One region of the Nonomuraea sp. 3-1Str genome, then DNA from elsewhere that is predicted to be linked to it. Evidence: riboswitches for the same ligand, from Rfam matches in the RefSeq annotation. Region 1 holds a riboswitch; each other region holds the start of a gene.
The links. Region 1 has a riboswitch for thiamine pyrophosphate ahead of MTP10_RS32500 (FAD-dependent oxidoreductase). Riboswitches for the same ligand answer to the same signal wherever they lie in the genome.
Positions count from the first base shown of each region.

Region 2: linked by a shared signal. The riboswitch ahead of MTP10_RS04000 (cytosine permease) and the one ahead of MTP10_RS32500 (FAD-dependent oxidoreductase) in region 1 are both predicted to bind thiamine pyrophosphate.
Region 3: linked by a shared signal. The riboswitch ahead of tenA (thiaminase II) and the one ahead of MTP10_RS32500 (FAD-dependent oxidoreductase) in region 1 are both predicted to bind thiamine pyrophosphate.

Region 1 covers NZ_JALHBK010000027.1:47,312-57,163, reverse strand. Annotated here, with positions in the region: gene thiE (thiamine phosphate synthase) at 1-574, opposite strand, end outside; gene MTP10_RS32510 (Rv2175c family DNA-binding protein) at 552-926, opposite strand; gene MTP10_RS32505 (FAD-dependent oxidoreductase) at 957-2,120, opposite strand; TPP riboswitch at 2,179-2,295, shown strand; gene MTP10_RS32500 (FAD-dependent oxidoreductase) at 2,285-3,610, shown strand; gene thiS (sulfur carrier protein ThiS) at 3,607-3,807, shown strand; gene MTP10_RS32490 (thiazole synthase) at 3,800-4,555, shown strand; gene MTP10_RS32485 (protein kinase domain-containing protein) at 4,773-6,941, shown strand; gene alc (allantoicase) at 6,982-7,947, opposite strand; gene allB (allantoinase AllB) at 7,948-9,252, opposite strand; gene MTP10_RS32470 (glycerate kinase) at 9,302-9,852, opposite strand, start outside.
Region 2 covers NZ_JALHBK010000002.1:58,293-68,144, forward strand. Annotated here, with positions in the region: gene MTP10_RS03970 (hypothetical protein) at 1-112, shown strand, start outside; gene MTP10_RS03975 (DUF6412 domain-containing protein) at 132-353, shown strand; gene MTP10_RS03980 (membrane protein insertase YidC) at 404-1,051, shown strand; gene MTP10_RS03985 (ATP-binding protein) at 1,094-1,531, opposite strand; gene MTP10_RS03990 (ATP-binding protein) at 1,675-3,543, opposite strand; gene MTP10_RS03995 (methylated-DNA--[protein]-cysteine S-methyltransferase) at 3,637-4,197, shown strand; gene MTP10_RS04000 (cytosine permease) at 4,208-5,551, opposite strand; TPP riboswitch at 5,542-5,654, opposite strand; gene MTP10_RS04005 (alpha/beta hydrolase) at 5,848-6,846, opposite strand; gene MTP10_RS04010 (TetR family transcriptional regulator) at 6,936-7,568, shown strand; gene MTP10_RS04015 (GNAT family N-acetyltransferase) at 7,793-8,548, opposite strand; gene MTP10_RS04020 (rhodanese-like domain-containing protein) at 8,603-8,926, opposite strand; gene MTP10_RS04025 (helix-turn-helix domain-containing protein) at 8,923-9,336, opposite strand; gene MTP10_RS04030 (DNA-formamidopyrimidine glycosylase family protein) at 9,386-9,852, opposite strand, start outside.
Region 3 covers NZ_JALHBK010000001.1:460,457-470,308, forward strand. Annotated here, with positions in the region: partial or broken gene MTP10_RS02505 (heat shock protein transcriptional repressor HspR) at 1-30, shown strand, start outside; gene clpB (ATP-dependent chaperone ClpB) at 64-2,634, shown strand; gene MTP10_RS02515 (hypothetical protein) at 2,857-3,471, shown strand; TPP riboswitch at 3,486-3,581, shown strand; gene tenA (thiaminase II) at 3,573-4,283, shown strand; gene MTP10_RS02525 (hypothetical protein) at 4,389-4,919, opposite strand; gene MTP10_RS02530 (hypothetical protein) at 5,126-5,491, shown strand; gene MTP10_RS02535 (TetR family transcriptional regulator) at 5,504-6,148, opposite strand; gene MTP10_RS02540 (SDR family oxidoreductase) at 6,218-8,029, opposite strand; gene MTP10_RS02545 (CapA family protein) at 8,058-9,149, opposite strand; gene MTP10_RS02550 (helix-turn-helix transcriptional regulator) at 9,234-9,852, opposite strand, start outside.

The DNA.
Region 1 (9,852 bases):
TCGCCCGCACCACGACGACGCGGGTCGCCCCGCACGCCATGACCTCGTCGAGGTTGTCCAGGTCGATGCCGCCGATGGCGAACCACGGCCGGTCCGTGGCGATCGAGGCCGCGTGCCGCAGCAGCGACGGCCCCGGCGCGGGACGGCCCGGCTTGGTCGGGGTGGGCCAGGTCGGCCCGCAGCAGAAGTAGTCGACGCCCTCCTCCACCGCGGCGGCGGACGCCTCGGCGGTGGAGTGGGTGGACCTGCCGATGAGGATGTCGTCGCCGAGTATCTCCCGCGCGACGCCCACCGGAAGGTCGTCCTGCCCCAGGTGGAGCACGTCGGGCCGGGCGGCGTAGGCCACGTCCGCCCGGTCGTTGACGGCCAGCAGCCTGCCGTGCCGGTCGCAGGCGTCGCGGAAGACCTCCAGCAGCTCGAGCTCCTCCCGCGCCTCCAGGCCCTTCTCGCGGAGCTGGACGACGTCGACGCCGTTGGCGAGCACGGCGTCGAGGAACTCGGCCAGGTCACCGCGCCGGCGCCGGCCGTCGGTGCAGAGGTAGAGCCGGGCGTCAGAAAGCGAGGGCCTGGGCACGCCGCTTGACCTCGGTGTGGCGGCCCGCGCGGATCGCCTCGACGGGCGAGCCGGGCAGCGAGTCGTCCGGGGTGAACAGCCACCGCAGCGCCTCGGCGTCGTCGTAGCCCGCGTCCAGCAGCACGGTCAGCGTGCCGGGCAGGCCCTTCATCACGTCCCTTCCGTCAAGGAACACCGCGGGCACGTGCGGCCCGCCGCTGCCCCGGCGCACGCCGAGCAGCTTGTGGTCCTTGAGGAGTTGCTTGGTCCGCCCGAGCGAGAGCTGCAGGCGGTCGGCCACCTCGGGGAGAGTGAGCCACTCGTTGACGAGCTGGTCGGTCTCCCGGTCGATCTGTGCAACAGAAAGCGTCACGAAACCACAACTACCACATGGCGCGCTTGCTCAAACAACACAATCCCGTAGAGGGACATCGGGATCTACCAGGCGTTCCGGGTCCATCCGGTGCCCCGCCTCGATGATGCGGCGGCCCTGGACGAGGTCGCGGGGCCGGTCCACGGCGAGCACCGCGGCCAGCGCGCCGTCGCCGGTCAGCCAGCAGGCCGACCACTTGCCCTCCGGGGCGCCCCGGTACAGGAGGCGGTCGCCGGCCGGATGGTGGCCCGCGTACTGGACCATGTGGCCGAACTGCTCGGACCAGAAGTACGGCACCGGGTCGTAGACGGCCTCCTCGCCCAGCAGGGTGGCCGCGGCGACCTCGGGCGCGCCGAGTGCGGTGTCCCAGTGCTCCACCCGCAGGCGCGTGCCGTAGCGGCGCGACCACCAGGCGGCGCAGTCGCCCACCGCGACCACGCCCGGCAGGGAGGCGCGCAGGTGCTCGTCGGTGACGACGCCGTTGTGCAGGTCGATGTCGGCGCCCGCCAGCCACTCGACGGCCGGGCGGACCCCGATGCCGGAGACGACCACGTGCGCCTCGACGAACTCGCCGTCCACCAGCCGCACCCCGCCCTCGTCCACTGACGCGACCATGGTGTCCAGCCGCAGGTCGACGCCCTCGTACCAGCCGGTGGTGCGGGCGCCGATCCCGGCCCCGACGGCGTGGAAGAGCGGCGCGGGTCCGGCCTCGATCACGGTCACCTCGCAGCCCGCGCGGCGGGCGGCCGTGGCCACCTCGGCGCCGATCCAGCCGGCGCCGACCACGGCGACGCGGGCGCCGCGGACCAGCCGGGCGCGCAGCTCCAGGGCGTCGTCGAGGGTGCGCAGCACATGCTGCGGCCCGTCGCCGGGCAGCGTGATCGGCTCGGCGCCGGTCGCGATGACCAGCCCGTCGTACGGCAGCTCCCCCTCGCCGGTCTCGACGACGCCCGGACGCAGGCCGGTGGCGCTGACACCGGGGCGGAAGTCCACCTCCAGCGTCGCGAGGTCGGAGTCGACGAAGCTGGAGTCGCTGGTGCCCAGCAGCACCGCCTTCGACAGGGGCGGCCGGTCGTACGGGCGGTGCCGTTCCTGTCCCAGGAGGGTGATCTCGCCGCCGAACCCCCTCGCCCGCAGGGCCTCGATGCTGCGCACGCCGGCCAGGCCCGCTCCTGCCACCACGACACGGTTCACGGTCAAGACCATAACGGGGCCGCCGCCTGCGCTCCGCACCGAGGCCGTAGGCTGGAGGGGCAAGACGCGCGGGAGTCCGGCCGTGACCGGGCTGAGAGGAAGGCTTGACCGGGCCTTCGACCGCAATCCACCTGATCCGGATCATGCCGGCGAAGGGAGCGCGCATGGAGCTGGTCGTGGGCGGCGGGATCGTCGGGCTGTCGATCGCCTGGCGACTGTCGCGGGCGGGGCGGCCCGTCACCGTGGTGGACCCGGCCCCGGCCTCCGGGGCCTCGCACGCGGCCGCCGGCATGCTGGCGCCCGTCAGCGAGGTCGCCTACACGGAGGAGCCGCTGCTGCGGCTGGGGGTGGCGTCGCTGCGCCGCTGGCCGTCGTTCGCCGCCGAGCTGGCCGAGGACGCCGGCCTGCCGCCGGGCGTCCTGGCCCCGTCCCGCCCACCCGGGCCCTTCGGCGGCGCCCGTCCCGTGCCGTCGTCCCCTGCGCGGTCGGGACCCGTCCCGTCGTCCCCTGCGCGGTCGGGACCGGTCCCGTCGTACGGGCTGGACTTCCGTGCCGACGGCACCCTGGACGTGGCGTTCGGCGCGGACGACCTGGCGGCGCTGGACGAGCTGGCCGGGTTCATGGGCAAGCTGGGGCTGCCGGTGGAGCGGCTGACGGGCCGGGAGTGCCGCCGCCTGGAGCCGATGCTGGCCCCGTCGGTCCGGGGCGGGCTGCTGGCGCCGGGCGACGCGTGGGTGGACCCGCGCCGCGTCACCGCGGCCCTGCTGGCCGCCCTGGAGCGGCTGGGCGTCCCCGTGGTGCCGGCCCGGGTGTCCGAGCTCCTGCGTGCCCCCGGCGGCCCTGGTGACGGCTCCGGGCGCGGTCCGGCGGTCGTGGGCGTACGACTGGACTCTCCGGCGGACGGCGGGGACCTGCCGTCCGAGATCCGGGCCGACGGGGTGATCCTGGCCGCCGGAGCGTGGAGCGGCGAGCTGTACGACCTCCCGATCCGGCCGGTCAAGGGCCAGATCATGCGGCTGCGCTCCCCCGAGCCGCTGCTGGGCCGGTGCGTGCGCGGCATGGTCCACGGCGCCCCCGTCTACCTGGTGCCGCGGGGCGACGGCGAGCTCGTGGTGGGCGCCACGCAGGAGGAGATGGGGTTCGACACGCGGGTGACGGCCGGCGGCGTGTACGAGCTGCTGCGCGACGCCCGGGAGCTGGTGCCCGGCGTGACCGAGCTGGAGGTGGCCGAGGTGGTGGCGGGCCTGCGTCCCGGCACCCCGGACAACCTGCCGCTCATCGGCCCCGCCGGCGTCCCGGGGCTGACACTGGCGACCGGGCACCACCGCGGCGGGGTGCTCCTGGCGCCGCTCACGACGGCGATCCTCCTGGGCGAGGAGCCCGAGTCGGCGGCCCTCTGCTCCCCGGCCCGCCACCAGCCGGCCCCCGGCGCTCACGACAGGCCCTCCGGCCCCTACGACGGCAACTCCGGCTCCGAGGAGATGGGATGAGAGTGACGATCAACGGCAGCCAGCGCGAGGTGCCCGACGGCACCACCGTGGCGCAGGCCGTACGGATCCTGACCACCGCCACCACCGGCGTGGCGGTGGCCCTGAACGACGAGGTGGTGACGCGCGGCTCGTGGGACACCACGGCGCTCGGCGACAGCGACCGCGTCGAGGTGCTCACGGCGGTGCAGGGTGGATGACCTGATCATCGCCGGGGAGAAGTTCTCCTCCCGGCTCATCATGGGCACCGGCGGCGCGCCCTCGCTGGAGGTGCTGGACCAGGCCCTCGCCGCCTCCGGCACCGAGCTGACCACGGTCGCGATGCGGCGGCTCGACCCGTCGGCCCGCGGCTCGGTCCTCGACGTGCTGCGCGTGCGCGGCATCAAGGTGCTGCCCAACACCGCGGGCTGCTTCACCGCGGGCGAGGCCGTGCTGACGGCCAGGCTGGCCCGCGAAGCCCTCGGGACGAACTGGGTCAAGCTTGAGGTCATCGCCGACGAGCGGACGCTGCTGCCGGACCCGATCGAGACGTTCGACGCGGCCGAGCGGCTGGTGGCCGAGGGCTTCGTGGTGCTGCCGTACATCGGGGACGACCCGGCGCTGGCGCGCCGCCTGGAGCAGGCCGGCTGCGCGGCCGTCATGCCGCTGGGCGCGCCCATCGGCTCCGGCCTCGGCATCCGCAACCCGCACAACATCGAGCTCATCGTGGAGGCGGCCTCCGTGCCGGTGATCCTCGACGCGGGCATCGGCACGGCCAGCGACGCCGCGCTGGCGATGGAGCTGGGCTGCGACGCCGTGCTGCTGGCGACGGCGGTCACCCGCGCGCAGCGACCCGACCTGATGGCGGCGGCCATGCGGGGCGCGGTCCAGGCCGGGCGACTGGCCCGCCAGGCCGGGCGCATCCCGCGCCGCCGCTACGCCGAGGCGTCCTCCCCCATGAACCCATGAACCCGTGACCCCGTGACCCGGTGAGCTGGGCCCCCACGGATCGGGTCAAGCCGGCCCCGGCGTCACGCCGGGGCCCGCGGGGCCTCCGTGAGCCGGTGGATCCCCTGGTCCCGGAGTGGCCCGGGAGGTCAAGAGAGGGCGCGGCAGGGGCCACGGCTCCGCATCGTTTCGGGTGGTCGCACCCTGGCGGTGGCCAAACGCCCGTAAACTCGGCGGCGTGGACACGACGACGGCGGACCCCCTGGTCGGGCGACTCCTCGATGGGCGCTACCGCATCGAGTCCCGGATCGCGCGGGGCGGCATGGCGACCGTCTACCTCGCCCTGGACGTCCGGCTCGACCGCACGGTCGCGCTGAAGGTCATGCACCGCTCGCTCGCCGAGGACCCGGCGTTCGTGCGGCGCTTCATCGGCGAGGCCAAGTCCGTGGCCAGCCTCTCCCACCCCAACGTGGTGCACGTCTTCGACCAGGGCACCGACGGCGACGTCGTCTACCTGTCGATGGAGTACGTGCCGGGCCGGACGCTGCGCGAAGTACTGCACGAGCGGGGCAGGCTGCCCGCCCGCGAGGCGCTGGAGATCCTGATCCCGGTGCTCGCGGCGCTGGGCGCGGCCCACCAGGCGGGCATGGTCCACCGCGACGTCAAGCCGGAGAACGTCCTGATGACGGCCGACGGCCGGGTCAAGGTCGTGGACTTCGGGCTGGCCCGCGCCATCGAGGCGACCAACCAGACCCGTACCGGCGTGATGATCGGCACGATCGGCTACATGTCGCCCGAGCAGGTGACCACCGGCCGCGCCGACGTCCGCACCGACGTCTACGCGGCCGGGATCATGCTGTTCGAGCTGGTGACCGGCCAGCAGCCGTACGACGGCGAGACGCCCATGTCCGTGGCCTACCGCCACGTGCACGACACCGTCCCGGCGCCGTCGTCGCTGACCCCCGACGTGCCTCCGGTGGTCGACGCGCTGGTGGCGCACGCCACGGCGCGCGAGCCGGACGCCCGGCCCGCGGACGCGACCGCGATGCTGGTGGCGGCCGTCGAGGTGCACCGCCAGCTTCCCCGGCTGACCGCGCCGGGCCTCTCCCACTCCCCGGCGCAGCACTCGATGCCGGGCACCGGCTCGTACGCCCCCTCGGGGCCGCTGGCGGCGCCCACGGCACAGCCGTCGTCCGGCGCCCACCCCTTGCCCCCGGGACCCCGCACAGGGGCACACACGGGGGCGCACACAGGGGCACACACGGGGGCTCGCACCGGGCCGCAGAGCGGCGCCCGGCCCACCGGCCCGGCGGCCGGCGGCTACGGCTCGCAGCCCGCCTCCCAGCCGGGCCTGCCTCCCGGGTCGCCCGCGATGACGCTGGCCATGCCGCAGGTCCCGCCCGGCGGGGCGGCCGGCCCCAGCCCCACGGTCGTGCAGCCCCGGATCGAGGGGCCGGCCGAGCACACGGGCGGGCGGCGCGGCGGGTTCCGGCCGAGCTGGATCATCATCGGCCTGGCCGTCGTCATGGTGGCGGCGATCGGGCTGACCGCCTGGTACGTCTCCCGTCCCCAGTACGTGGCCGTGCCCGCCGACCTGGTCGGCAAGGACGTCTCGATCGTGGAGCAGAAGCTCACCTCCGGCGGCTTCAAGGTGCGCCTGGCGCCGGGCGAGTACAACGACAAGGTGAACGAGGGCCTGGTGCTCCGCATCGACCCCGTGACCGGGCAGCAGGTCCTGGCCGGCGCGACCGTCACCCTGGTGCCCTCCCTCGGTCCCAAGCTGGTGCTGGTGCCCAAGGTGGCGGGCATGTCGGCCGACGACGCCCGCGCCACCATCGCCAAGGCGGGCCTGACGGTCGGCAGCGTCCGCCGGCTGGCCAGCCCTGACGTGGCCCGCAACACGGTGATCCGCACCTCGCCGCTGGTGGGCGAGAAGCTCAAGGAAGGCTCAAAGGTCTCCATCTACGTGAGCGCCGGGCTGACCATGCCGGACGTCAGCCACATGCCCAAGGACCAGGCCGCCGCCTACCTGCAGGAGCAGGGCTTCCAGGTGCAGGTCAACGAGGTGGATGACGACGCCGAGCCGTGCACGGTCATCGCCCAGGCGCCCAAGGCCGACGCCGAGGTGGACCGGGGCGCGGTGGCGATGGTCACGGTGGCGCGCTGCCAGACCGACATCGGCGAGTGGTTCCGCAGGGGCGACAACGAGGCCCGCGAGGACCAGCAGTTCCAGATGATCCCGCAGGTGATGGGCAAGAACATCAACGACGCCCGCCAGGAGCTCCAGCAGCTGGGCTGGAGGGTCAAGGTCCGCAAGCTGGGGCGCGGCAGCGGTGTCGTCCGCTTCCAGCAGCCCCTGCCCAACAGCGAGCGCCCGCCGGGCTCCGAGGTCACCCTCTGGCACTGACGTCCCCCGCGCGGGGGACGCCGGTCCGGGGGCCGGCCGCTCAGCCCGTGAGGTGGCCGTGCAGGCGCACGCGGGCCAGGCCGCCGTCGGGGTGGATGTCGACCCGCACGTGCGTCACCGGATCGGCGTGGCCGAGGCGGAAGCGGTGCGGCGTGTCCGGCTGCAGCCGCGTCCGGGGCAGCAGCTCGACCTCGCGGTCCCCGTCGAGGCCGGTGAGCGTCACGGCGGCGGGCGCGTTGAAGATCAGGTTCGTGGTGTCGATCTCGGCGAGCCTGACGACGCCCCGCCCGGCCAGCCGGATGACCAGCCACTCGTTGCCCTCCTCGCGGCGGCGGGCGGTCTCCCAGCCCTCCGCCTGGTGGCGGGCCAGGCCGGGGGCGATGACGTTGTCGGGGGCGGAGTAGTACGCGTTGGAGCAGGCGGTGACCCGGCCGCCGTTCTGCAGCGCCGCCAGGTCGAGGCTCAGGCCGTCGTACACCGACAGGTCGGGGCGCGCCTCGCCGTGGACGCGCAGCCGGGCGATGCCGCCGTCGGGGAACATGTTCAGCCGCACGTGCGTGTAGCGGCCGTCGTCGGCCACCTCCACCGGGTGCTCGGCGTCGCCGCGCAGCGGCAGCCGGGGCACGATCTCCACCCAGCGGGCGCCGGCCAGCTCGGCGGGCGACGGGTGTCCGTCCACGGCCGCCGCCTCGACCGACGCGTGGGTCGGGTGGTTGCCGGTGAACCAGGCCGTGTCGATGACCACGCCCCGGACGGCGCCGGGCAGCCCGAGCCGGACGATCGCCCAGTCGTGCCCCGGCTCGCGCCGCCGCCGCGTCTCCCACCCGTCGTACACCTGGCCCCTGCCGCCGAACGTCTCCGGCCGGAACGCCGGCCGGCCGGGCCGGATCAGGCTCTCCTTCTCGGCGAACGACTCGTCGCTGGCGGCGACGACCGAGCCGCCCAGCGTGCGCAGCGCCAGGTCGGGCAGCGTGGTGAAGCCGGCGGTGGGCCGCTGCGACATCATCTACTTCTCTCCCAGCAGGAAGGTCCCGTACGGCTCTCCGTCGACGGGTCGGCCCCGGAGCCACGTGGTGAGCACCACGCCCTTCAGGGTGCGGCCGTGGTACGGGGTGACGGGATTGCGGTGGTGGAGGCGGCCGGCGTCCACGAGGTTCGGGGCGTCGGGGTCGAAGGCCACCAGGTCGGCGTCATTGCCCGGCTTTATCGCGCCTTTTCGCGAAATTTCGGCTATTGCGGCTGGATGGGTGGACATCCAGCGGGCCACGTCCGCCAGCCCGTACCCCCTGCGGGACGCCTCCGTCCAGACGGCGGACAGCCCGAGCTGGAGGGAGGCGACGCCGCCCCAGGCGGCGGCGAAGTCGGGCGCCTTGAGGTCGGCGGTGGACGGCGAGTGGTCGGAGACGACGCAGTCGAGCACGCCGCGCGCCAGGCCGTCCCAGAGCAGGTCGCGGTTGGCCCCGTCGCGGATCGGCGGGCAGCACTTGAAGCTCGTGTCGCCCTCCGGCACCTGCTCGGCCGTGAGCGTGAGGTAGTGGGGGCAGGTCTCGGCGGTGACCGGCACGCCCCGCGCCCGGGCGGCCTCCAGGGGTTCGAGGCAGGCGGCGCTGGAGACGTGCAGCACGTGCACCCGCGCGCCGGTCTCCTCGGCCAGCCGGATCACCTGCTCCACGGCGCTCCGCTCGGCCGCGCCGGGCCGCGACTCCAGGAAGTCCCGGTACGTGGGTCCGGCGGGCTCGGCCAGCAGCGCCGGGTCCTCGGCGTGCACCACCAGGAGCCCGCCGAACCCGGCGATCTCGACCATCGCCCGCCGCGCCTCGCCGGGGCCGAGCGGCGGGAACTCGTCCACCCCGGAGGGCGACAGGAAGCACTTGAACCCGCGCACCCCGCGCTCGTGCAGCGGCCGGAGCTGCTCCACGTTGCCCGGGACGGCGCCGCCCCAGAAGCCGGTGTCCACGTGGCAGCGGCCCTCGGCGGCGCGCAGCTTCGCGTCCAGGGCGTCGGGGCTGACGGTGGGCGGGATGGAGTTGAGCGGCATGTCCACGATCGTGGTGACGCCTCCGGCCGCCGCCGCCCGGGTCGCCGACGCGAACCCTTCCCAGTGGGCGCGGCCCGGCTCGTTCACGTGGACGTGGGTGTCGACCAGGCCCGGCAGGAGGGGCAGGTCGCGCAGGTCGACGTCCTCGGCGGCCTCGACGGGGGCGGCGTACGCGTGCAGCGCCGTGATCCTCCCCCCGCGCACGGCGACGGCGGCGGGCCGCACGCCTTCGGGGGTGACCACCCTCCGCGACCGCACCACCAGCTCGTCCATGACCGTCTCCTTCCCCCGTCCCTTCATCGCGTGCCGCATGCGCCGGGAGTCAGAGGCGATCGGCGGCCAGGCGGGCCGCCAGGCGTTCGAGGAGGGCGGCGGCGTCCGTCATGCAGCGCTCGGGGTCGGGCTCCAGGTCGGTGAGCGCGTACGCGGCCTCGATGCCCGCCGCCTTCAGGTCGGCGTCGGACAGCGTGCGGCGCCCGCAGACGGCGACCACGGGCACGCCCGCCCTGGCCGCCGCCTGAGCGACCCCGACGGGGGCCTTGCCCCGCAGCGACTGCTCGTCCAGCGATCCCTCCCCCGTGACCACCAGCCGGGCGCCCTTCACCAGCTCACCGAACCCCAGCAGGTCGAGCAGGTACTCGATGCCGGGACGGATCTCCGCCCCCAGGAACGCCAGGGCGGCGAAGCCCACCCCGCCGGCCGCCCCCGCGCCGGGCGCGCCCGCGACGCCCATGGGCCGCGGCCGGTCGTCGTGCTCGACCGCGCCCACGAGCCCGTGCGTCCTGGTGGCCACGGCGGCCAGCCTGGTCAGAGCGGCCTCCAGCACCTTGACCTGCGCCGGGTCGGCGCCCTTCTGCGGGGCGTAGACGGCCG
Region 2 (9,852 bases), on a different contig from region 1:
CTTCGTCCTGCCCATGGTGGTGGGACTCCTGAAGGTCGCGCTGATCATCGGGGTGGTGGCTCTGCTCGTCTTCGTCGCCGTCACCTTGGTCGGCAAGACGTCGTCGCGGTAGTCCCGGTCCGGGACCTGACGTGACCCTGTTCCTGCTGGACCCGTGGCTGGCCGGCGTCACCATGGTGGCGGTCCTGCTCCTGGTGAGCTGGGCCGCCAGGCTGCTGCCCGTCGTGGGCGGCCGCGGGCCGAGCTTCCCCATGGTGTACGCCCGGCGGACGGCGTTCCAGCGTCAGCGTGATCCCGGCGCCGCCGGCCGGCCGCGCCCGAGAGCGCCCTCACCCAGCCCCGCTTCCGTCTAGCGGGGCTCGTCTCGTCGAGCCCTCGTCACCTGCACGTCGAGGAAGGGCTCATGATCGATTCTCTTGTCACGCTTCTCGTCGGCATGTCCGGAGGCCACGCGGCCGTCGCGATCGTGCTGTTCACGCTGGCCGTACGGCTGCTGCTGCTCCCGCTGAGCGTCCGGCAGGCGCGGGCCGCGCGCGTCACCGAACGCCTGGCTCCGAAGGTCCGGGCCCTGCGCAAGCGGTTCGAGCGCAACCCGGAGCGGCTCAGCAAGGAGCTGTCCCGTCTGTACGCGAACGAGGGCAGCTCGCCGCTGGCCGGAATCTTGCCCGGGATGGCCCAACTGCCGTTCATGTGGCTGATGTACCGGGTGGCCACCCATCCGACTGCCTTGGCCGGTCATGACCTTCTGGGCGCCCCGCTGGGCCAGCAGGTTGCCGGAATTGTCACCCATTACGGACTGATCAGTTGGCCCTTTTCGGTCTTCATTGTGGTGATCGCCCTGGTCACGCTGGTGGCGTGGCTCCAGGCGCGCCGGATCAGGGCCACACTCCCCGAGGAGCAGCCGGCGCTGATGCGGAGGATCATGCCGCTGATGCCCTTCGGCTCGGTCCTGGCGGCCCTGGTGATGCCGCTCGCCGCCGCCCTGTACCTGCTGGTGTCCAGCGCATGGACGTACGGTGAACGGACGGTGCTCACGCGCCGGTTCGCCTGACGGAGAGCGGGCGAACGCCCGGACAAAAACCGAGAGGCCGGCTCAGCCGGCCTCTCGCAGTGCTGCGACCTGGCCTTTCATGGTGCCGTTGCCGTCGGGGGCCGGCAGGACGGCCCAGACCGTGGTGGTGTCTCCGTCATGGCGCACACCCCAGCTCTCGGCGACGTACTCCACGATGCCCAGACCCCGGCCGCCGAGGGAGGACAGCGTGGGACGGCCCGCGCGCGGCTCGGTCGCCGCGCCTCCGTCGCTCACCGCGACCTCGATGTGGTCGTCGTTGCGCAGCCAGGTGACCTTGACCATGCCCGACGGCAGCGGATGCGCGTGCCGCAGCGCATTGCTGAGCAACTCGCTCACCACGAGCACCGCATCGTCGATCGCGGCGGAGAAGACGCCGCAATCATGCAGGTCAGTGCTCAGACGCTGGCGGGCAACAGCGACGCTGGACGGCGCGTACGGCAGCAACACCACGCTTGACACACCCACCTCCCCGTCTTCATGTGCCCCCCGCGGGAACACTCCCCGGTACGACCGAAATGCCCCGTTACTCGATCCCAGAAACCGGATCTCGATCACAGCTTGTCCACATCGGACGATAGGTCAGCTCAACCGTGACCACCTCGTTACCACACCGGTGTGTCGGTTCCGATAGGAGCAGCCGCGTTGAGCACCATCCGCATCCGGGTGCCTCCTCCCGGTCGCGCATGGGCGCTCACGTCGCCGCCCTGGGCCCTCGCGAGGCTGCGGACGATGTAGAGCCCGAGCCCCACGCCACCGAACCTCCTCCGGTCACCGCTGTCGACCTGGACGAACCTCTCGAAGATCCGTTCCCGGTCGGACGCGGCGATGCCGACGCCCTCGTCGTCGACGACCACGACCACCCTGTCGTCCTCCGGCCATGCCTGGACCCTGATCAACCCGCCCTTCGGTGAGTACTTGAAGGCGTTCTCCAGCAGCTGGCCGAGCACGATGTCGGTGGCCAGCGCGTCGCCCTTCACCCACGGCAGGCCGCCGGGGATTTCCACCTCGACCCGATGCGTGTCGGACAACTCGGGCAATCCTAGCGTTGCCGCATTAATCCGCTCAGCCAGGTCGAATGCCTCCACCCGTACCTTGAGCTCGTCGGCGCCGGCCCGCGAGCCGAGCAGCAGGTGGTCCATGAGCGTCCCCAGCGACCTGGCCCGCTCGGCGATCGTGTGGACGGCGGAGCGGCGCTCGGGATCGCTGAGCTTGTCCCAGCGGGCGTCGAGGGTGCTGGCGAAGCCCCGCACGATCGTGATGGGGGTGCGCAGCTCGTGGCTGGTCGTCGCCAGGAACAGGTCCTTGGCCTCCTCCAGCTCCTTGGCGCGCGTCACGTCGCGGAAGTCGACCACCATCTCGCCGGTCTCCTCCACGCGCGCGCTCACGACGTCGAGCCAGCGACCCGTGTCGAGCTGAAACGTCAGCTTCTCCCCCGGGCTGGGCAGGGGGAACGGCGGCGGGCCGCCGCGCACGTCGTCGACGGGCAGCCCGGTGAGCTCGGCCGCCGCGGGGTTCCACCGGATGACGCGGCCGGCCCCGTCGAGCACGGCGATGCCGTCGGCGCTGGCGTCGAACACCGCCTGCTCGTGGGCCCGCTGCCGCACCGCCTCCTGGTAGGCCATGGCGTTGCCCACCGCGATGCCGGCGTGCCCGGCCAGCAGCTCCAGCAGCTCCAGCTCCAGGTGGCCGGGCTTGCGCTGGGCGTACAGGGCGTAGAGGGCGCCGTACGGCCGCCCGCCCACGGCGGCCAGCCCCAGCGCGATCGTGTGCAGGCCGGTCAGCTCCGCCCACAGCAGTTCGTCGAGCCCGTGGGACTCCAGCAGGACGGTCTTGCCGGTGCGCAGCAGCTTGTCCACGAGGCTGGTGCGCAGCCCGGCCGTGGCGTCCTTGAGCGTCTCGGGCAGCCGGTGGGTGCTGACCACGCGCAGCCGTTCGCCCTCGATGAGCACGAAGCCACCCGCGTCGGCGCCCGTCAGCTCGGTCAGGCTGCCGGCGATCCGGTCGAGGACGGCGGGCAGCTCCAGCTCGGCGTTGATGTCGCCGACCACGTCGGTCAGCCGGCGTACCAGCCGGACCCGGCGCGCCATGCGCTCGCTCGCCGCCTCCTCGGCCGCCGCGCGGTGGTGGACGCACACGTATCCCACCACCGAGCTGCCCATCACCAGCGGCCCGATGTCGACCGTCACATCGAGCACGCTTCCGTCGCGGCGTAACCGCTTGGTGCGCAGCGTCACCTGGTCGCCGGTACGCGCGCGTTCGAGTACCGCGTTGTGCTCAGCCGTCAGCTCCCCCGGCACGATCGGCGCCCTGCGGCCCAGCATCTCCTCGGCGGTCCAGCCGAAGAGCCGCTCGGCGGCCGGGGTCCACACCAGCACGGTCTGGTCCCGGTCGAGCGCGATCAGCGCGTTGGGCGAGCCGGCGAGCACCGCGCGAGCGATCTCGTCGTCACTGCCGGCCCACTCGTCACCCACACCTCCATAGTGCCCGCGCTGCGCGGCCGCCGTCGGCCGATCCGTCCGATACGCTGCCGATCACGACCTACCAGGTGAGAAGAGGGTGAGCGGATGTCGAGCGGTGATCTCGATGCCCTGCTACGGGTGACCTCCGCCACCTACCGCGGGGAGACCCCGCCCGACGTCGCGTTCGGCACCTATGACGGCGCCGTGGGGCGACTGGTGCTGGCGGTGTCCGGCAAGGGGATCGTGGCGTGCAGCTTCGAGGACGAGCACGCGGTGTACGAGCGGGTGACGCGGCACGTGGGCTCGTTCATCGGGCCCGACCCCGGCCGGCTGGACCCGGTGCGCCGGGAGCTGGACGCGTACTTCTCGGGACGGCTGCGGGCCTTCACCACGCCGGTCGACCTGGCCATCGCCACGTCGTTCGCGCGCACGGTGCTGCAGAAGACCATGGCGGTCCCGTACGGCACGACGGCGACGCTCAGTGAGATCGGCGAGCACATCGGCCGGCCACGCGCGCTGCGGGCGGTCGGCAACGCGCTGATGGCCAACCCGGTGTGCGTCATCGTGCCGTGCCACCGGATCGTGCCCGGCGACGGCGCGCTCGGCGACTACGCCGGGGGCGTGAACGCCAAGCGCCACCTCCTCACCGTCGAGTCCCGCTCCTGATCACGAGCTGTCAGACGCGGTCGGCGTAGGTCCGGCGCCGGACCAGGCCGAGGGCGAGCGTGACCAGGGCGGCCACGAGCGCCGCGCCGAGCGCGCCGTTCATCCACGGCTGACGGGTGAAGCCGATCGCCTCGCGCACCCCCGCCCAGAGGCCGTCCCACGCCCCGACGGTCGGCGTCGAGGTGGTCAGCCAGTACGCGGCGAAGCCGAGCACCCAGGGCACCAGCATGGACCAGCGCGACGGCGCGTCCTCGTCGGTGTTCCACCGGGCGGAGCCGCCGAGCACGAAGTAGTCCACGGCGAGGACCGCGAACATCGGCACGAACACCGCGCCGATGATGCCGAGGAACGCCCCGTAGGAGTTCACGTCCACCACCAGCGCCACGGCCGTGGTGACCACGCCGATGGCGACGCTGAAGACGCGGCGGTCGACGCGGGGCATGAGGTTCTGCAGCGAGAGGGTGGTCGAGTAGACGTTCGCGAACGACTGGTCGGTCTCGCGCAGGACGAGCACGGCGAAGAACAACGCGCCGAGCGGCGCCGCGACGAACGTCCCGAACACCGCGGTGCCGTCCGCCTGGACCGCGGCCGCCCCGGCGATGGCCACCGCGTACACGCCGAGCCCCAGGCAGGCCACCTGGGCCAGCGTGTAGCCGCCGACGACGCCGGTGAACGCGGCGGCGCTCGACCTGGAGTGCCGGGCGAAGTCGGCGGCCATCGGCACCCACGAGACCGACAGCGCGATCACGTAGTCGACGGCCGGCGCGAACGCGTGCCACGAGCCGCCGGCCTGCGGCTGAGCCTGGCCGAGGAAGTCCACGGCGAACCAGGCCAGCGCGATGACCACGGCGACCGTGACGTACCGGCGCAGCAGCCGCACCGAGCCGAGCGGCCAGATCGACAGCGAGGTGGTGAGGACCCCGGCGACGATCACCCAGACCGCGTACGGCACCGCCGGACCGAAGATCGCGCTCGCGCCCATGGAGATCACCCAGAGCTCGAAGGCGCCCCAGCCGACCATCTGGATGATGTTGAGCACCGTCGGCACGTACGACAGCCGTGCCCCGAACAGCCCCCGGAGCAGCACCATCGAGGGCCGTCCGGTCTGCGTGCCGGGGATGGCGGCCAGGCCCACCATGGCGGTGCCGACGAGGCTGCCCACGACCGCGGCGGTGAGGGCCGCGGCCACGCTCAGGGGCGCGCCGCCCAGCGGGTCGAGCAGGAAGAGCGCGCCGGAGAAGCCCAGCAGGCTCACCCCGAGGTTGGCCCAGAGCGCGCCCTGGTCCAGCACCCCGAGCGTCTTCGGCGGGGCCTCGTCGAGAGTCAGCGGGACTTCGTTGACGGCATGCGTCATCACACACTCCCTACGCCGGCATTACCCGGACAGGTTCATGCGGTCGGCAGCAGCGGTAGCTGCCCTCTCAGCCCGGTGGCCCCGAGCTCCCGCGTCGGCTCATGCAGTTAGCGCCCTCATATTGCCTCATGAGAGGACATCTGGCCACAGTGAGCCGGATCTCAGATCGAGCCTGGCCGGCAACCGCCCGCGACCTGGGCGCCGTCGCCCTGCCCTGTCGCCCTCGCTGCGCTTAGTCGACCATCGGGCCGGAACCGAGCAGGGCGGAAACGTAGAGCGCGTCCGGTGACGCGTGCTCAAGCGCCGTCGAGAAATTCGGCGACGACGGGGTTGGCCACCGCTGGGCAGTCCTCGTGGACGTTGTGGCCGCATCCGGGCAGGACCCGGGAGGCGGCCCCGGGGATCCGCTTGGCCATCGCGGCGGCCTGCCACGGCTCGTCGAACCGGTCCTCGCCACCCCACAGCACCAGGGTGGCCGCGGTCACCTTGCCCATGAGGCGCTGGGTGACGGTGTAGTCGATGTTGCGCTGCGAGGCCCATAGAGCCTCGCGGTTGGCCGGCCGGCTCATCGGCGCCCAGTCCTCGGCGACGACCTCGTCGGTGACCCGTTCGGGATTCGCGAACGCCTTGCGCAGGACGCGGGCGGCGTCGCTCTTCCGCATGAGCTTGCCCATCACCTCGCCGACCACGGGGAACTCCAGGGGGCGCCAGTCCCAACCAGAGGGCACGTTCAGGCCGGTGGAGCCCATCAGCACCAGCCGGTCGACGCGCTCCGGATAGCGCTCGGCGAAGTACAGCGACCAACTGCCGCCCCAGGAGTGCCCGACCACGGAGGTGGTGCGCAGGCCCACGGCGTCCATGAAGGTTCCCAGGGCGCCGGCCATGGCGTCCAGGTCGTAGGAGAAGCCGTCCTTCTTGAGGGTGGTGTAGCCCTGACCGGGCAGGTCGACGGCATAGACGGTGTGGTCGGCGGCCAGGGCAGGGACGGTGTCCCGGTAGGAGTAAAGCCACTGCCCGCCGCCCGCGACCAGCACCACCGGCGAGCCATGGCCAGTCTTCGTGTAGTGGAAGCGGGCGAGGAGGGTGTCCGCGTAGCGGGAGTCGATCCGCGCCAGGTAGGGCGAGGCGTAGGCGGTCGCCGACGGCTGCCACGCGTAGGCGATGACCAGCGCCGAGACGCTCAGCACGGCGAGCAGGCCGCCCAGGGCCGCCAGGGCGCGGCGCAGCCACCGGCGCTCGGTCCCTGGGTGGACGTCGGGACCGGGCCCGGATGCGGGTGCAGCGGTGGTCGCCACGTTCATCAGCTCCTACAATCGTAGAAATTTCTTCAACGGTTATAGATCTGGCTCCTACGGATGTCAAACCTCTGGGCATACTGGGGTGCATGACCACTGGGAAGACCGAAACAGGCGGGCGGGGCGGCCGCACCGACACCCGCACGCTGCTGCTGGACACCGCCATGGCGGTCATCGCCGAGCACGGGCTGCGGGGTCTGACCCACCGTGCGCTGCAGGAGGCCGCCGGCGTCAAGCACGGCTCAGTGACGTACTACTTCAAAACCTGGGATCTGCTGGTCCTGGCCGTGGTCGACCGCATGGTCGAGATCGAAAAGGATCGGTCCGCGCCGGTGGTCCACGACCTGGTGCGATCCCTGGCCGTCCGGCCGCAGGGCCAGGATGCCGAGCCGGACTACGACCGGATCGCCGCCCTGCTGCAGCAGTGGTGGACTGCGAGCCGGGGCCTGCTGCTGGCCCGCTTCGAACTCGACCTGGCCGGGGCCAGGGAGCCCGCGGTGAGAGAGGCGATGGCGCGGTGCGGCGCGGAGTTCCGGCGGGCCGCCGAACTGATCACCCTGGCTGCCGGATCGCCCGAACCCGAACTCGATGCCCAGGTCCTGGTCAAGCTCATCGACGGCCTGATGCTCGACTTCGTCACCCGCCCTCCGCAGGACCGGCGCCATCTCGCGCTCGGCCTGCGGCACGCGGTGGAGGCGATTCGGCAGAACCGCACGCCCTGATCCCCGGCCACCCGCCTCACCATCCGTCGGCCACCCGCCACCGTCCGCTCTGGAGTCGTCGTGGACGAGGGCCCGAAGGTCCGCACCGGCCCCTCGGCGACGCTCCTGCCCGCATGGAGCACCTCCTCTGGAGTCGCTTCGCTCCGATCCCCCGCCGCCGCAGCGTTCCTGTCCGTCCTCGGTATCCCGGCAGCGGAATAGGCAGGGACGCCGGACTCGTGACGTCAGGCGTCCGGAGCGTAGGCGTACGGAGTCGTGGTGCCCAGCGGCTCGAACCCGAGGCGCAGCAGGATGGGGCGGCTCTCGTCGGAGGCGTCCACGTGGAGGTAGCGGTAGCCCCGCTCGACGGCCACCCGCGCCCGGTGGGCCAGCAGCGCCCGGTACACGCCGCGCCCGCGCCACCCGACCACCGTGCCGCCGCCGAAGAGCCCGGCGAACTCGGTGTCCGGGTCCAGGTCCACCCGCGCCCCGCTGATCGGCCGGTCACCGGCCATCGCGACGACCGCGGCCATCGACTCGGGCCGCTCGGCCAGCCGGCGGAGCAACTGGTCGCGCAGTCCCGGCGCCGGCATGCCGAACGCCTGCTCGTGCGCCTCCATGAGCAGCTCGATCCCCTCCGGGTCCTCCGCCGGGCGCAGGACGACGCCTTCGGGCAGCCGCGGCTCGGCGGCTATGGCGGCGGCCTCCGCGGCCAGCAGCGTCTCCTCAGGGTCTGCCGCGAAGCCCGCGGCCGACAGCCGCTCCGCCAGGTCGGCGGGGCGGTCGTGGGAGTACAGCTTCCACTCGAACGAGCGCTTCAGCGCGGTGAAGTACGCCACCTGCGCCGCGATCTCGGGGTCGGCCGTGTCCTCGTCGAGGTCCGACCACAGGATGCCGTTCCAGCCGCCCTCGGCCGCCTTGCGCACCACGCGGCCCGCCCGCTCGCCCTGGCTGATTCGCACCTGGCGGTCGTAGGCCGCCAGCATCTCATCACGATTCACCGGCACAGCCCACCAGCACGGACGCGCGCGGGGCAACCGGATTAAGGGACCGGCTCAGGCCACGAACGGCGGCTGACCGGTCTCGCTGACCATCGGACGGCTCGCGCCCTCCCACGACTGCATGCCGCCGCCGACGTTGACCGCCTCGCGCCCCAGGTGGTTCAGCCAGGCCGCCACCTGGTAGGACCGGCCGCCGACCCGGCAGACGACGTAGACCTTGCCGCCGGCGGGGACCTCGTCGACGCGCCCCTGGATCTCGCTCATCGGGATGTGCACGGCCTCGGGGGCGTGGCCCGCCACCCACTCCTCACGCTCGCGCACGTCCAGCAGGAAAGCGTCGTCGGGTACGTCACGTGCCTCTACCTCGGGAACCGTCATGCGTCCATCATCTCGCGCCTTCGGTCGTAGGCCGCACGGGCCTCGGCGATCTCCCGCTGGTGCCGCTCGGTCCAGGTGACCAGCGACTTGATCGTCTCGTGCAGGGTGCGGCCGAGCGGCGTGAGCGCGTAGTCGACGCGGGGCGGCACGACGGGATGGACGGTCCTGGTCACCAGGCCGTCGCGCTCCAGGTGGCGCAGGGTCACGCTGAGCATGCGCTGGCTGACCCCGTCGATCTCGCGGCGCAGCTCGCTGAAGCGCAGGCTCCGGCTGTCGAGCAGGGCGATGACGAGCAGCGACCACTTGTCGGCGACGCGGTCCAGGATCTGCCGGACCTCGCAGTCCTCGCGGGTGTCCCACTGCCGGACGTCGTAGTCGTCGGTGATGTCACAGGAGGCGTGGTCGTCCATGGCATCCATGCTGTCGCAGGCTCCGTACGGTTACAAGAGATAACCGACCCTACTTGAGCAGGCGCGACAGGCGCCGGTCGGCGAGCGGCTTGCCGCCGGTCTGGCAGGTCGGGCAGTACTGGAGCGAGGAGTCGGCGAAGGAGACCTCGCGGATGGTGTCGCCGCAGACGTCGCACGGCTGACCGGCGCGGTTGTGGACGCGCAGGCCGGACTTCTTCTCCGCCTTGAGGTCCTTGGCGGCCAGCCCATGGGCCCGCTCCATGGCCTCGCGCAGCGTCGTGACGATGGCCTCGTGCAGGTCCGCGATCTGCGCGTCGGTCAGCGAGGAAGCGATCTTGAACGGGGACATCCGGGCCGCGTGGAGCACCTCGTCGGAGTAGGCGTTGCCGATGCCCGCGACGACCTTCTGGTCGCGCAGCAGGCCCTTGATCTGCGTGCGGTTGCCGCCCACGATCTTCTTCAGCGTCTCGACCGTGAACGACTCCGCCAGCGGGTCCGGGCCCAGCGCGGCCACGC
Region 3 (9,852 bases), on a different contig from region 1:
GCCGAGATGCAGATGGTCAAGGCGCTTATCCGCTACGAGCTGCCACCGGGGGCCTAGAACAAGATGGACTACAAGCTCACTCAGAAGAGCCAGGAGGCTCTCTCGGGGGCCATGCGGCGCGCCGCCGCCGAGGGTCACCCGGAGATCTCCCCGGCGCACCTGCTGACCACGCTGCTCGGCCAGACGGGCGGCACCGCGGTCCCGCTGCTGGAGGCCGTGGGCGCCGACTGGAAGGCCGTGCGCGCCAGGGCGGAGGAGCAGCTGGCGGCGCTGCCGAAGGCGCAGGGCTCCACCGTGAGCGCGCCGACGAGCTCGCGCCAGCTTCTCACCGTCATCAACACCGCGGCGCAGCGCGCCAAGCGACTGGAGGACGAGTACGTCTCCACCGAGCACCTGCTCGTGGGCCTGGCCACCGACGGCGGCCAGGTGGCGGAGCTGCTCAAGGGGCAGGGGGCCACGCCGCAGGCGCTGCTGGACGCGTTCGAGAAGGTGCGCGGCCACGCCCGCGTCACCAGCGAGACGCCCGAGGACACCTACCAGGCGCTGGAGAAGTACGGCGTCGACCTGACCGAGCGCGCCCGCGCGGGCCGGCTCGACCCGGTCATCGGCCGTGACTCCGAGATCCGCCGCGTGGTGCAGGTGCTGTCCCGGCGCACCAAGAACAACCCGGTGCTGATCGGCGAGCCCGGCGTCGGCAAGACCGCCGTCGTCGAGGGCCTGGCCCAGCGGATCGTGGCGGGCGACGTGCCCGAGTCGCTGCGCAACAAGCGGCTCATCTCGCTCGACCTGGGCGCGATGGTGGCGGGCGCGAAGTACCGCGGCGAGTTCGAGGAGCGGCTGAAGGCCGTGCTGTCCGAGATCAAGGAGAGCAACGGCCAGATCGTCACCTTCATCGACGAGCTGCACACGGTCGTCGGCGCGGGCGCCGCCGAGGGCGCGATGGACGCGGGCAACATGCTCAAGCCCATGCTGGCCCGCGGCGAGCTGCGCATGATCGGCGCGACGACGCTCGACGAGTACCGCGAGCGCATCGAGAAGGACCCGGCGCTGGAGCGCCGCTTCCAGCAGGTGTACGTCGGCGAGCCGACGGTCGAGGACACCATCGCGATCCTGCGCGGGCTGAAGGGCCGCTACGAGGCCCACCACCAGGTGCAGATCGCCGACAGCGCGCTGGTGGCCGCCGCCGCCCTGTCCGACCGCTACATCACCAGCCGGTTCCTGCCCGACAAGGCCATCGACCTGGTCGACGAGTCCGCCTCGCGGCTGCGCATGGAGATCGACTCCCGGCCCGTGGAGATCGACCAGCTCCAGCGCAACGTCGACCGCATGAAGATGGAGGAGCTGGCCCTCTCCAAGGAGACCGACGACGCCTCGCTCCACCGGCTGGAGCGGCTGCGCAAGGAGCTGGCCGACCGCCAGGAGGAGCTGAGCGCCCTCGTCGGCCGCTGGGAGCGGGAGAAGGCCGGCCTCAACAAGGTCGGTGAGCTGAAGAAGCAGCTCGACGAGGCGCGCGGCTCGGCGGAGCGGGCGCAGCGCGACGGCGACTTCGAGGCGGCGTCCCGGCTCATGTACGCCGAGGTGCCGAGGCTGGAGCAGGCGCTGCGGGAGGCGTCCGAGGCCGCCCAGCCCGACGACGCCATGGTCAAGGAGGAGGTCGGCCCCGACGACATCGCCGAGGTCATCTCGTCCTGGACGGGCATCCCGGCCGGCCGCCTGATGGAGGCCGAGACGACCAAGCTGCTGCGCATGGAGGACGAGCTGGGCAGGCGCCTGGTCGGCCAGCAGCAGGCCGTCCGCGCCGTGTCCGACGCCGTCCGGCGCAGCCGGGCCGGCATCGCCGACCCCGACCGGCCGACCGGCTCGTTCGTGTTCCTCGGCCCGACGGGCGTGGGCAAGACCGAGCTGGCCAAGGCGCTGGCGGAGTTCCTGTTCGACGACGAGCGGGCGATGACCCGCATCGACATGAGCGAGTACTCCGAGAAGCACAGCGTCGCCCGGCTCGTCGGCGCCCCTCCCGGCTACGTCGGCTACGAGGAGGGCGGCCAGCTCACCGAGGCCGTGCGGCGCAGGCCGTACACCGTGGTGCTGCTGGACGAGGTGGAGAAGGCCCACCCCGAGGTCTTCGACATCCTGCTCCAGGTGCTGGACGACGGTCGGCTCACCGACGGGCAGGGCCGCACGGTCGACTTCCGCAACACGATCCTGATCCTCACCTCCAACCTGGGCTCCCAGTTCCTGGTGGACCCGACGCTGGAGGGCGACGCCAAGCGCGAGGCCGTGATGGGCGCGGTCCGCGGCGCCTTCAAGCCGGAGTTCCTGAACCGGCTCGACGACGTGATCCTGTTCGACGCGCTCGGCTCGGAGGAGCTGGCCCAGATCGTCGACCTCCAGGTCGACCGGCTGGCGAGGCGGCTGGCGGACCGCAGGCTGACCCTGGACGTCACTCCGGCGGCCCGCGAGTGGCTGTCGCTCACCGGCTACGACCCGCTGTACGGCGCCCGTCCGCTGCGCCGCCTGGTGCAGTCGGCGATCGGCGACAAGCTGGCCAAGGCGGTGCTGTCGGGCGAGATCGTGGACGGCGACAAGGTGCTGGTCGACCTCGGCGACGACGAGCTGACCGTCAAGCGCGCCTGACGCGCGACGTACCGACGACAAGGCCCCGGGGCCGGTCTTTCCGGCCGGCTTCCCGGGGCTTTCGCGGGCCCGGGTCCGTGTCGCGGCCCGCTCGCCGGTAAGGGCTGGTCCACCGTTCGGCCAAGCCCGCCCCGGCGCACCGCTTCCCTGGCTAGCTTCGGCCTTCGTCCGAGATCCGCCCGGCGTCCGCCCGGGCAGCCGTACCGACGAGGGGGACGTCCAGTGTCAGTGTCATCCCGGTCCTATCCCAGGTCATCCCGGTCCTGTCCCGGCTTTCGGGCCGTCGCGGCGGCCACGCTGAGCGCCGGGGTCATCTGGATCATCGCGGCGCCGCCTCCCGTCCTCGCCCTCACCCATGCCCTCACCCCCGTCCCGGCCGGGGACGAGGGCGGGGCGGCCGGCGAGGAGAGCGCCGCCGCGGTCGCGGCGCGGACGGCGGAGCGCCTCGGCCTGACCGGCCCCCGCGGCGCCGGCTCCCCGATGGTCGCCCCCGACCTGACGGCCACGGCCGCGGGTGTGCCCGTCCTTCCTCCCGGCGCGCGCAATCCCTCGGGCCTGTCCGACGTGTCCACGATGGCCGCCGCGCCCGACCTGCCCGGTCTGCCGGCGGCTCCGGCCCGGCCCGTCCGGACGTTCGACGGGGTGCCCGTCTCGGGGGCCCCGGAGCCGGCCGTCCGCCGTCAGCACGCGCACGAGGCGCCGGACCGCGCACCGAGCCGCCGGGACGCCGCCACCCACGCGGAGGGGCCGCGCACCGGGGCCTCCCGCGTCGCGGAGCCCGGCGTCACCTCGCTCGGCGACGTCGGCACCCTCCTCCCGAGCCTGCCGCTGGGATGATCCCTGTTACGGTGGACCGTGACGCGGGGTGCCCGGAGGGCCGGGCTGAGATCACACCCGTCGAACCTGATCTAGTTCGTACTGGCGAAGGGACGTCGACGTTGTCGTTCTGCGACGAGGTCTGGGCGAGCACCGCCACGCTGCTCGACGCCATCCATCGGCACCCGTTCAACACCGCCCTCGGCGGCGGCACCCTGAGCCGCGACCGGTTCACCTTCTACCTGGTGCAGGACGCCCGCTACCTGGCGGCGTACGCGAAGGTGCTGGCGACGGCGTCGGCGCGCGCCACCGAGCCCGCGGACGCCATGTTCTTCGCCCAGAGCGCGCACACGGCGCTGGCCGTCGAGCGCGCCCTGCACACCGGCTACCTCGACGGGTTCGGGCTGAGCCCCGAGCACGTGGCCGGCATCCGCACCTCACCGACCTGCCTGGCCTACGCGTCGTACCTCCAGGCGACGGCTCTCAGCGCGCCCCTCCCCGTGCTGGTCGCCGCGGTGCTGCCGTGCTTCTGGGTCTACCAGGACGTCGGAACGGCCCTGCTGGAGCGCACGGCCGGCCGGTCCGGCCACCCGTACCAGGCGTGGATCTCCACCTACTCCGACCCGTCGTTCGCCGCCTCGGTGACACAGGTGCGCGCCATCGCCGACCGGCTGGCCGGGACCGCCGACCCCGCCACCCGCCGGGCCATGGCCGAGGCGTTCTGCCGGGCGACGGAGTACGAGTGGATGTTCTGGGACAGCGCGTGGCGGCTGGAGACGTGGCCCACCGGCCAGTGGCTGGCGACCGGCGCGGAGGCCACGGCCGCCCTCTGACCCCGGATCACCCGTACGGCCTGATCGCGGGCATGCCGACGGCAGCGAGCGCCCCTCGGGGCGCACCCCGGGCCGGACAGGACGCCCGGCCCCGGAGAGCCCGGCTCAGGACACCAGGGCGTCGAGCTCGTCCTCGGGCAGGCCCAGATCGACCCGGATGCGGTAGCGCGTGCGCAGCAGCGCCACATGCTCCGGGTCGTCCTCGTCACTTGCCAGCACGGCCTGGGTCACCCATTCGAGCCCGGCCGGCAGATCGCCGTACGCGACGAGCGTCTCGGCGATCGTGTGGGAGGTCGCCGTGGTGATCCCGCCCTCCGCGCGGATCGCCTCGATGACCTCCCTCGCCTCAGCGGGACGGTCGAGCTCGAAGAGCGTGTCGGCGATGCCGGCGCGTGGGTCGATGAGCGACTCACCGCCGTCCTCCACCGCGCGCTGGAAGCACTCCAGGGCCCGGGCGGGCTGCCCGGCGGAGCGCCATTCCTCGGCCGCGAGGACCAGGATGGACGCCCTGGAGACGTCGCCCGAGGAATAGCCGAGCGCGACGTCGTACAGCCGCCTGGCAAGGGAGCTGTGGTCGTCGGCCAGCAGAGCCTGCTCGAGCAGGCGATCAAGGTGCTCACGGGTCACATGCGCCACACCGCGAGACTACCGAGCCAGGTGCCGGTTTGCCCCGGCAATGCACATCGCCGATCCGGCACGACTTTGGCAAGGTCATGTCAAAGGATGCCCGCTTCCGGCGTGTCTTCGCAGGCCGTAGGGCATATAGCGGTCGCGCGCACCGGCGAGGGGGAGGGGCTGCGATGGGCATCTCCAAGCAGACGACCTTCACACTCTCCTGTGCCGTGGCGCTTTCGGTCCTGGTTCCGGGTGCGGCCGGATACCTTTCCGGACGGCTCGCCGCCGTGGAATCGGCCGAGCGCGAACTCCACGCGATCGAGACCCGGCTGGACGCCCGGGAGGCGCGAGAGGACCGCCAGGCGTGGCCGGTGGCGCTCCCGGCGCCCTGCGACGGTGCCCCGACGGCCAAGGACCGCGAGGGGCGCGCCCCCGCGCCCCGGCAACGCGTGACGCCCTCGCAGGCGCCCCAGGCCGGCGAGGCACGCCCGCCGGCCCCCGACACGCGCCCGCCGGCCCCCAAGGTCCAGCAGCCGCACCCGGCGCTCGGCTGGCTCCCCGAGCTCATCCAGCGCCTGCGCCTGAACGACTGACCACTCGGGGAGTCAGGCCGTCTGCGGCGTCCAGGAGCGGAGCTGGCGGGACAGGAAGCCGCGGATGAGCTGCTTGGCCGCCGCGATGATCTCCGGCTCGCCGTTCGGGTCGCGGCGGAAGGCGAGCTTGAGCACCGCGTCCCCGGCCTCGACCGCCACCAGGACCGCCACGTCCAGCTCATGGCTGTCGGCCAGGCCGAACTCCTGGAGCAGCAGCCCGCGCAGCCGTCCGGCGATCACCGTGTTGTTGTCGGAGTCGGAGTCGAGGAGGTTGAGGTCGACCACGTCGCCGAAGTGCAGGCTTCTGAAGCCCCGGACGGTCCGGTGCATGTCGACGTACTCGTCGATGATCGCGTCGACGGCCTCCCACCAGCCGACGTAGTCCTCCTCCAGGAACCTGCGGCCGACCCTGGAGACGAACTGCTCGACGTTGCGCCGGGTCAGCTCCTGGGTGATGGCCCGCTTGTCGGGGAAGAACTGGTAGACCGACCCGATCGCGACCCCGGCCCGGTCGGCGATGCGGGTGGTGGAGAGCGACTCGTAGCCGATCTCGTCGAGCAGCTCGGCGCAGGCGTCGAGCATCCGCTCGACCCGGCGCGCGCTGCGGCGCTGCGCCGGCCGTCGCCGTAACGGCTGGGGTCGCACGCATTCGTCCATCTGGGGTGACAGCACGAGTTCCATCTTTCCCCCAAGGACACGATCGTTATCTGGCAATCAGTGGATTTCTCACGGCTCCAGGTGAGCCGTATGAGAGTTCGGCCGGTGGCCGAGGCGGCGGGCCGTGCCGGAGAGCCGGGCCAGCACCCGGGCGGCGCCGGGCGAGAGGCGTGACAGGGCGTACCCGAGCTTGCCCTCGGCGTTGACCAGGACGACGGCCTCGTTCCGGTGGACGGCCCGCAGGATGTGCGCGGCGACGCGCTCCGGCGGGTAGCCGCGCCGCTCCAGCGCCGTCACCGAGATGTCGCGGAGGTCGGTGCCGACGTACGTGGCGTGACGGGCGATGTTCGTGGAGACGAAACCGGGACAGATCGCGCTGACCCCGATGCCCTGCCCGGCCAGCTCGGCCCGCAGGCAGTCGCTGAGCGTCTTCACCGCCGCCTTGACCGTCGAGTACGCGGGCAGCAGCATCGTGGGCGCGAACGCGGCCAGCGAGGCGACGTTGACGATGTTGCCGCCTTCGCCGCGTTCGACCATCTGCGCCGCGAACAGGCGACAACCGTGGACCACGCCCCACAGGTTGACGTCGATCATGCGCCGCCAGTCCTCCACGGAGTGGTCGAGGAAGGCGCCGGCGACGAGGATGCCGGCGTTGTTGACCACGATGTCCGGGACGCCGTACTCGGCGCGGACCTGCTGGGCGAAGCTCTCCATCCGGGCGGCGTCGGCGACGTCGACCTGCTGGGCGTGGGCCGTGCTGCCGAAGTCCTTGGCGATGCCGGCGGCCGTGCGGGCCGCCGCCGCCTCGTCCACGTCGGCGCAGACCACCTCGGCCCCGTGGGCGGCGAAGGCTCGGGCGGTGGCGCGGCCGATCCCGCTGCCCGCGCCGGTGACGACCGCCAGCCGCCCCGCGAACGCCTTCTCCCTCCCCGGGGAGGACTCCTGCCGGGCGCGGCGCAGCCCCGGCGGGGCCTCGGCGCCGTCCACGTGCGCGGCGAACTCGGCGATCATCCTGGCCACCACGTCCGGCCGGCCGCGCTGCGCCCAGTGTCCCGCCACGATCCTGCGATGCCAGAACCTCGGCGCCCACCGCCCGAGCGAGGCCAGCAGCGCCGGCGAGACGAACGGGTCACGGGTGGTCTCGATGAGCTGCACCGGCACGTCCACCACCGGATCGCCGTGCGACGCGGTGTGGCGGGGCCGCAGCCCGGGGCCCATGTTGCGGCGGTACATCCACAGCCCGTTGGCCGCGTCCCTCGACAGCGTGTCCGCGGGGTGCCCGGCGCGCGGCTCGACGCCGTCGCGGACCCGCATGCTCCGCTCCAGCACCGCCGGCATGAACGTCCGCCATGCCGTCTCCGGCAGCGCCGGGGTCTGGAACACGCCGATGTACCAGGACCGTGCGAGCTGCGAGGCGACCTCCGCGGGGCTGCCCTCCCGCATGAACCGGCCGGCCTGGGCCAGCCCCGGCCCGCCGAAGCTGGTGAACGACGCCACCCGCTCCCGGATGCCGGGCCTGCTCACCGCGTCCCAGCCCTGGAGCGAGCCCCAGTCATGGCCGACGAGGTGGACTGCGGGCTTGCCGATCGCGTCGAGCACCGCCGCGAGGTCGCCCGCGAGGTGGTCGAAGGTGTAGTCCGCGTCGTCGGCCGGCGCGGTGGAGCGGCCCGCGCCGCGCACGTCGTAGCGCACCACGTGGAAGCGGTCGCGCAGCCGCTCCGCGACCTCGTCCCAGACGCGCTGGGTGTCGGGATAGCCGTGAACGAGCAGGATCGTCGGGTGGGCCGGGTCGCCCTCCTCGACCACCCACAGCCGTACGTCACCGGACTCCACCCACCGCATGGCGGCCTCCTCCACGTCGCCGGCCCGTCCAGGAGACATGACCGGCCACGCCGCCCGCAAACGCCGGTCAGGGGCGGGTGGACAGGCCCGTGCAGGAGCGCAGCGCCTTCCAGTCGGCCACCGCCTGCGTCCTGGCGGCGCCGGTCATCGGCACCGGGATGCCGCCCTGGATGGTGGCCGGGGTCCACTGGTCCTTGAGCACCTTGCGCCCGTTGATCGTGAGCGTCAGCACCCCGGTCCGTCCGGTCGTGCCCGGAGTGGAGTTGTAGAAGACGAAGTTGCCCAGGCCGTAGCTGATGTAGGAGCTGCCCAGGTAGCCGGCGCCGAGCAGGATGTGCGCGTGGCCGCCGACCACCACGTCCGCGCCGGCCTTGACCAGCTTGGGGGCCAGGGAGAGCTGCGCCGGGTTCGGGCACTTCTGCATCTCGGTGCCCCAGTGCAGGTGGACGATCACGGTGTCGGAGTTCTTGCGGGCCTGCCGGACGGCCCGGAGCAGGCGGTCCTCGTTCTTGGCCGAGGCGAGCCCGCCCTTGCCGGGCGTCGCCGTCCAGGCGTTGACGAACTCGGCGTCGAGCACCTGCGTGGCCCCGATGACCGACACGCGGTTGCCGTTGACGACCTTGCGGAACGGCCGGTACGCCTCGGTGTCGTTCGCGCCGATCCCCACCACGGGGAACCTGGACTTCTTGATGGCCGCGAGCGAGTCGGACAGGCCGGTCTCCATGTAGTCCATGCCGTGGTTGTTGGCCATGGACACCACGTCCACCCCGGCGGCCTTGAGCGCGGTGAAGGCGCTGGCGGGCGCCCGGAAGGTGAACTGCTTGCCCGGCGCGGGCGTGCCTCCGGTGGTGATGGCCGTCTCCAGGTTGACCATGGCAAGGTCGGCGCGGCGCAGGACGGACGCGATCGGCCCGAGGGTGGTACGCGGGTTGTTCAGGCGGGGACGCAGCACGCCCTCGAAGTGCACGTCACCGCCGAAGGAGATCGTGAACGGCCGGCGCTCCGGCGACGGCGTGGAGTCCGCCACGGCGGGCTTGTCGAGGGCCTGCTTGCTCTGGGCACTGGGCTGGGGGTCCGGCTCGTCCGCGGCGCACGCGGTGGAGGCGGTGAGGGCTGCGGCGACGGCCACGGCCGCGGCGGCACGACGGGGGAGTCTCATTTGTCGCCACTTCTGCTCGTTCCTGACATTCAGCCAACGAGCATGCCATGGGTGGCGACGCGGCGTGCCCCAACTTCCGGACGGTCAGCGGGACATGAGCCAGGTGACGGCCTCGCGGCTGGCGTCGTCCACCGGGGTGTAGACGACCATCCGCGTCTCGGGCGCCGCCGAGGAGTTGAAGCTCACCGTGCTGAAGCGGAGCCTGCCCACCTCGGCGTGCTTGAAGATCTTCTCGCGTGGCCCCGGCTCGGCCACGTCCTGGCGCGCCCACAGGCGAGCGAACTCCGGGCTCTCCCGGGTGAGCCGGCGGACGAAGTCCTGCCAGCACGGGTCGTCGGCGTGACGGCTGTAGGCGCCGCGGAAGACGGCCACCGCGCGGGCCAGCTCCTTGTCGCGGTTGACCAGCACGCAGGCCAGCGGCCCCACACAGCTCTGCCAGAGGGTGTTGCGCTCGCCGTCGGGCGCGCCGACGACCTCGGGGAACAGCACGGCGTAGGCGGGGTTCCAGGCGAGCACGTCGCAGCGGCTGTTGGACAGGCAGGCGGGCATCGGGCCGAGCTGGTCGAGGATGGCCTGGACCTGCGGGGTGACGCGCGTGGTGTCGTCGTTGGGCACGCCCGTGGTGTGTCCGGCCAGCCGGTAGAGGTGCTGCCACTCGGCGTTGTCGAGCCGGAGCGTGCGCGCGATCGCGTCGAGCACCTGG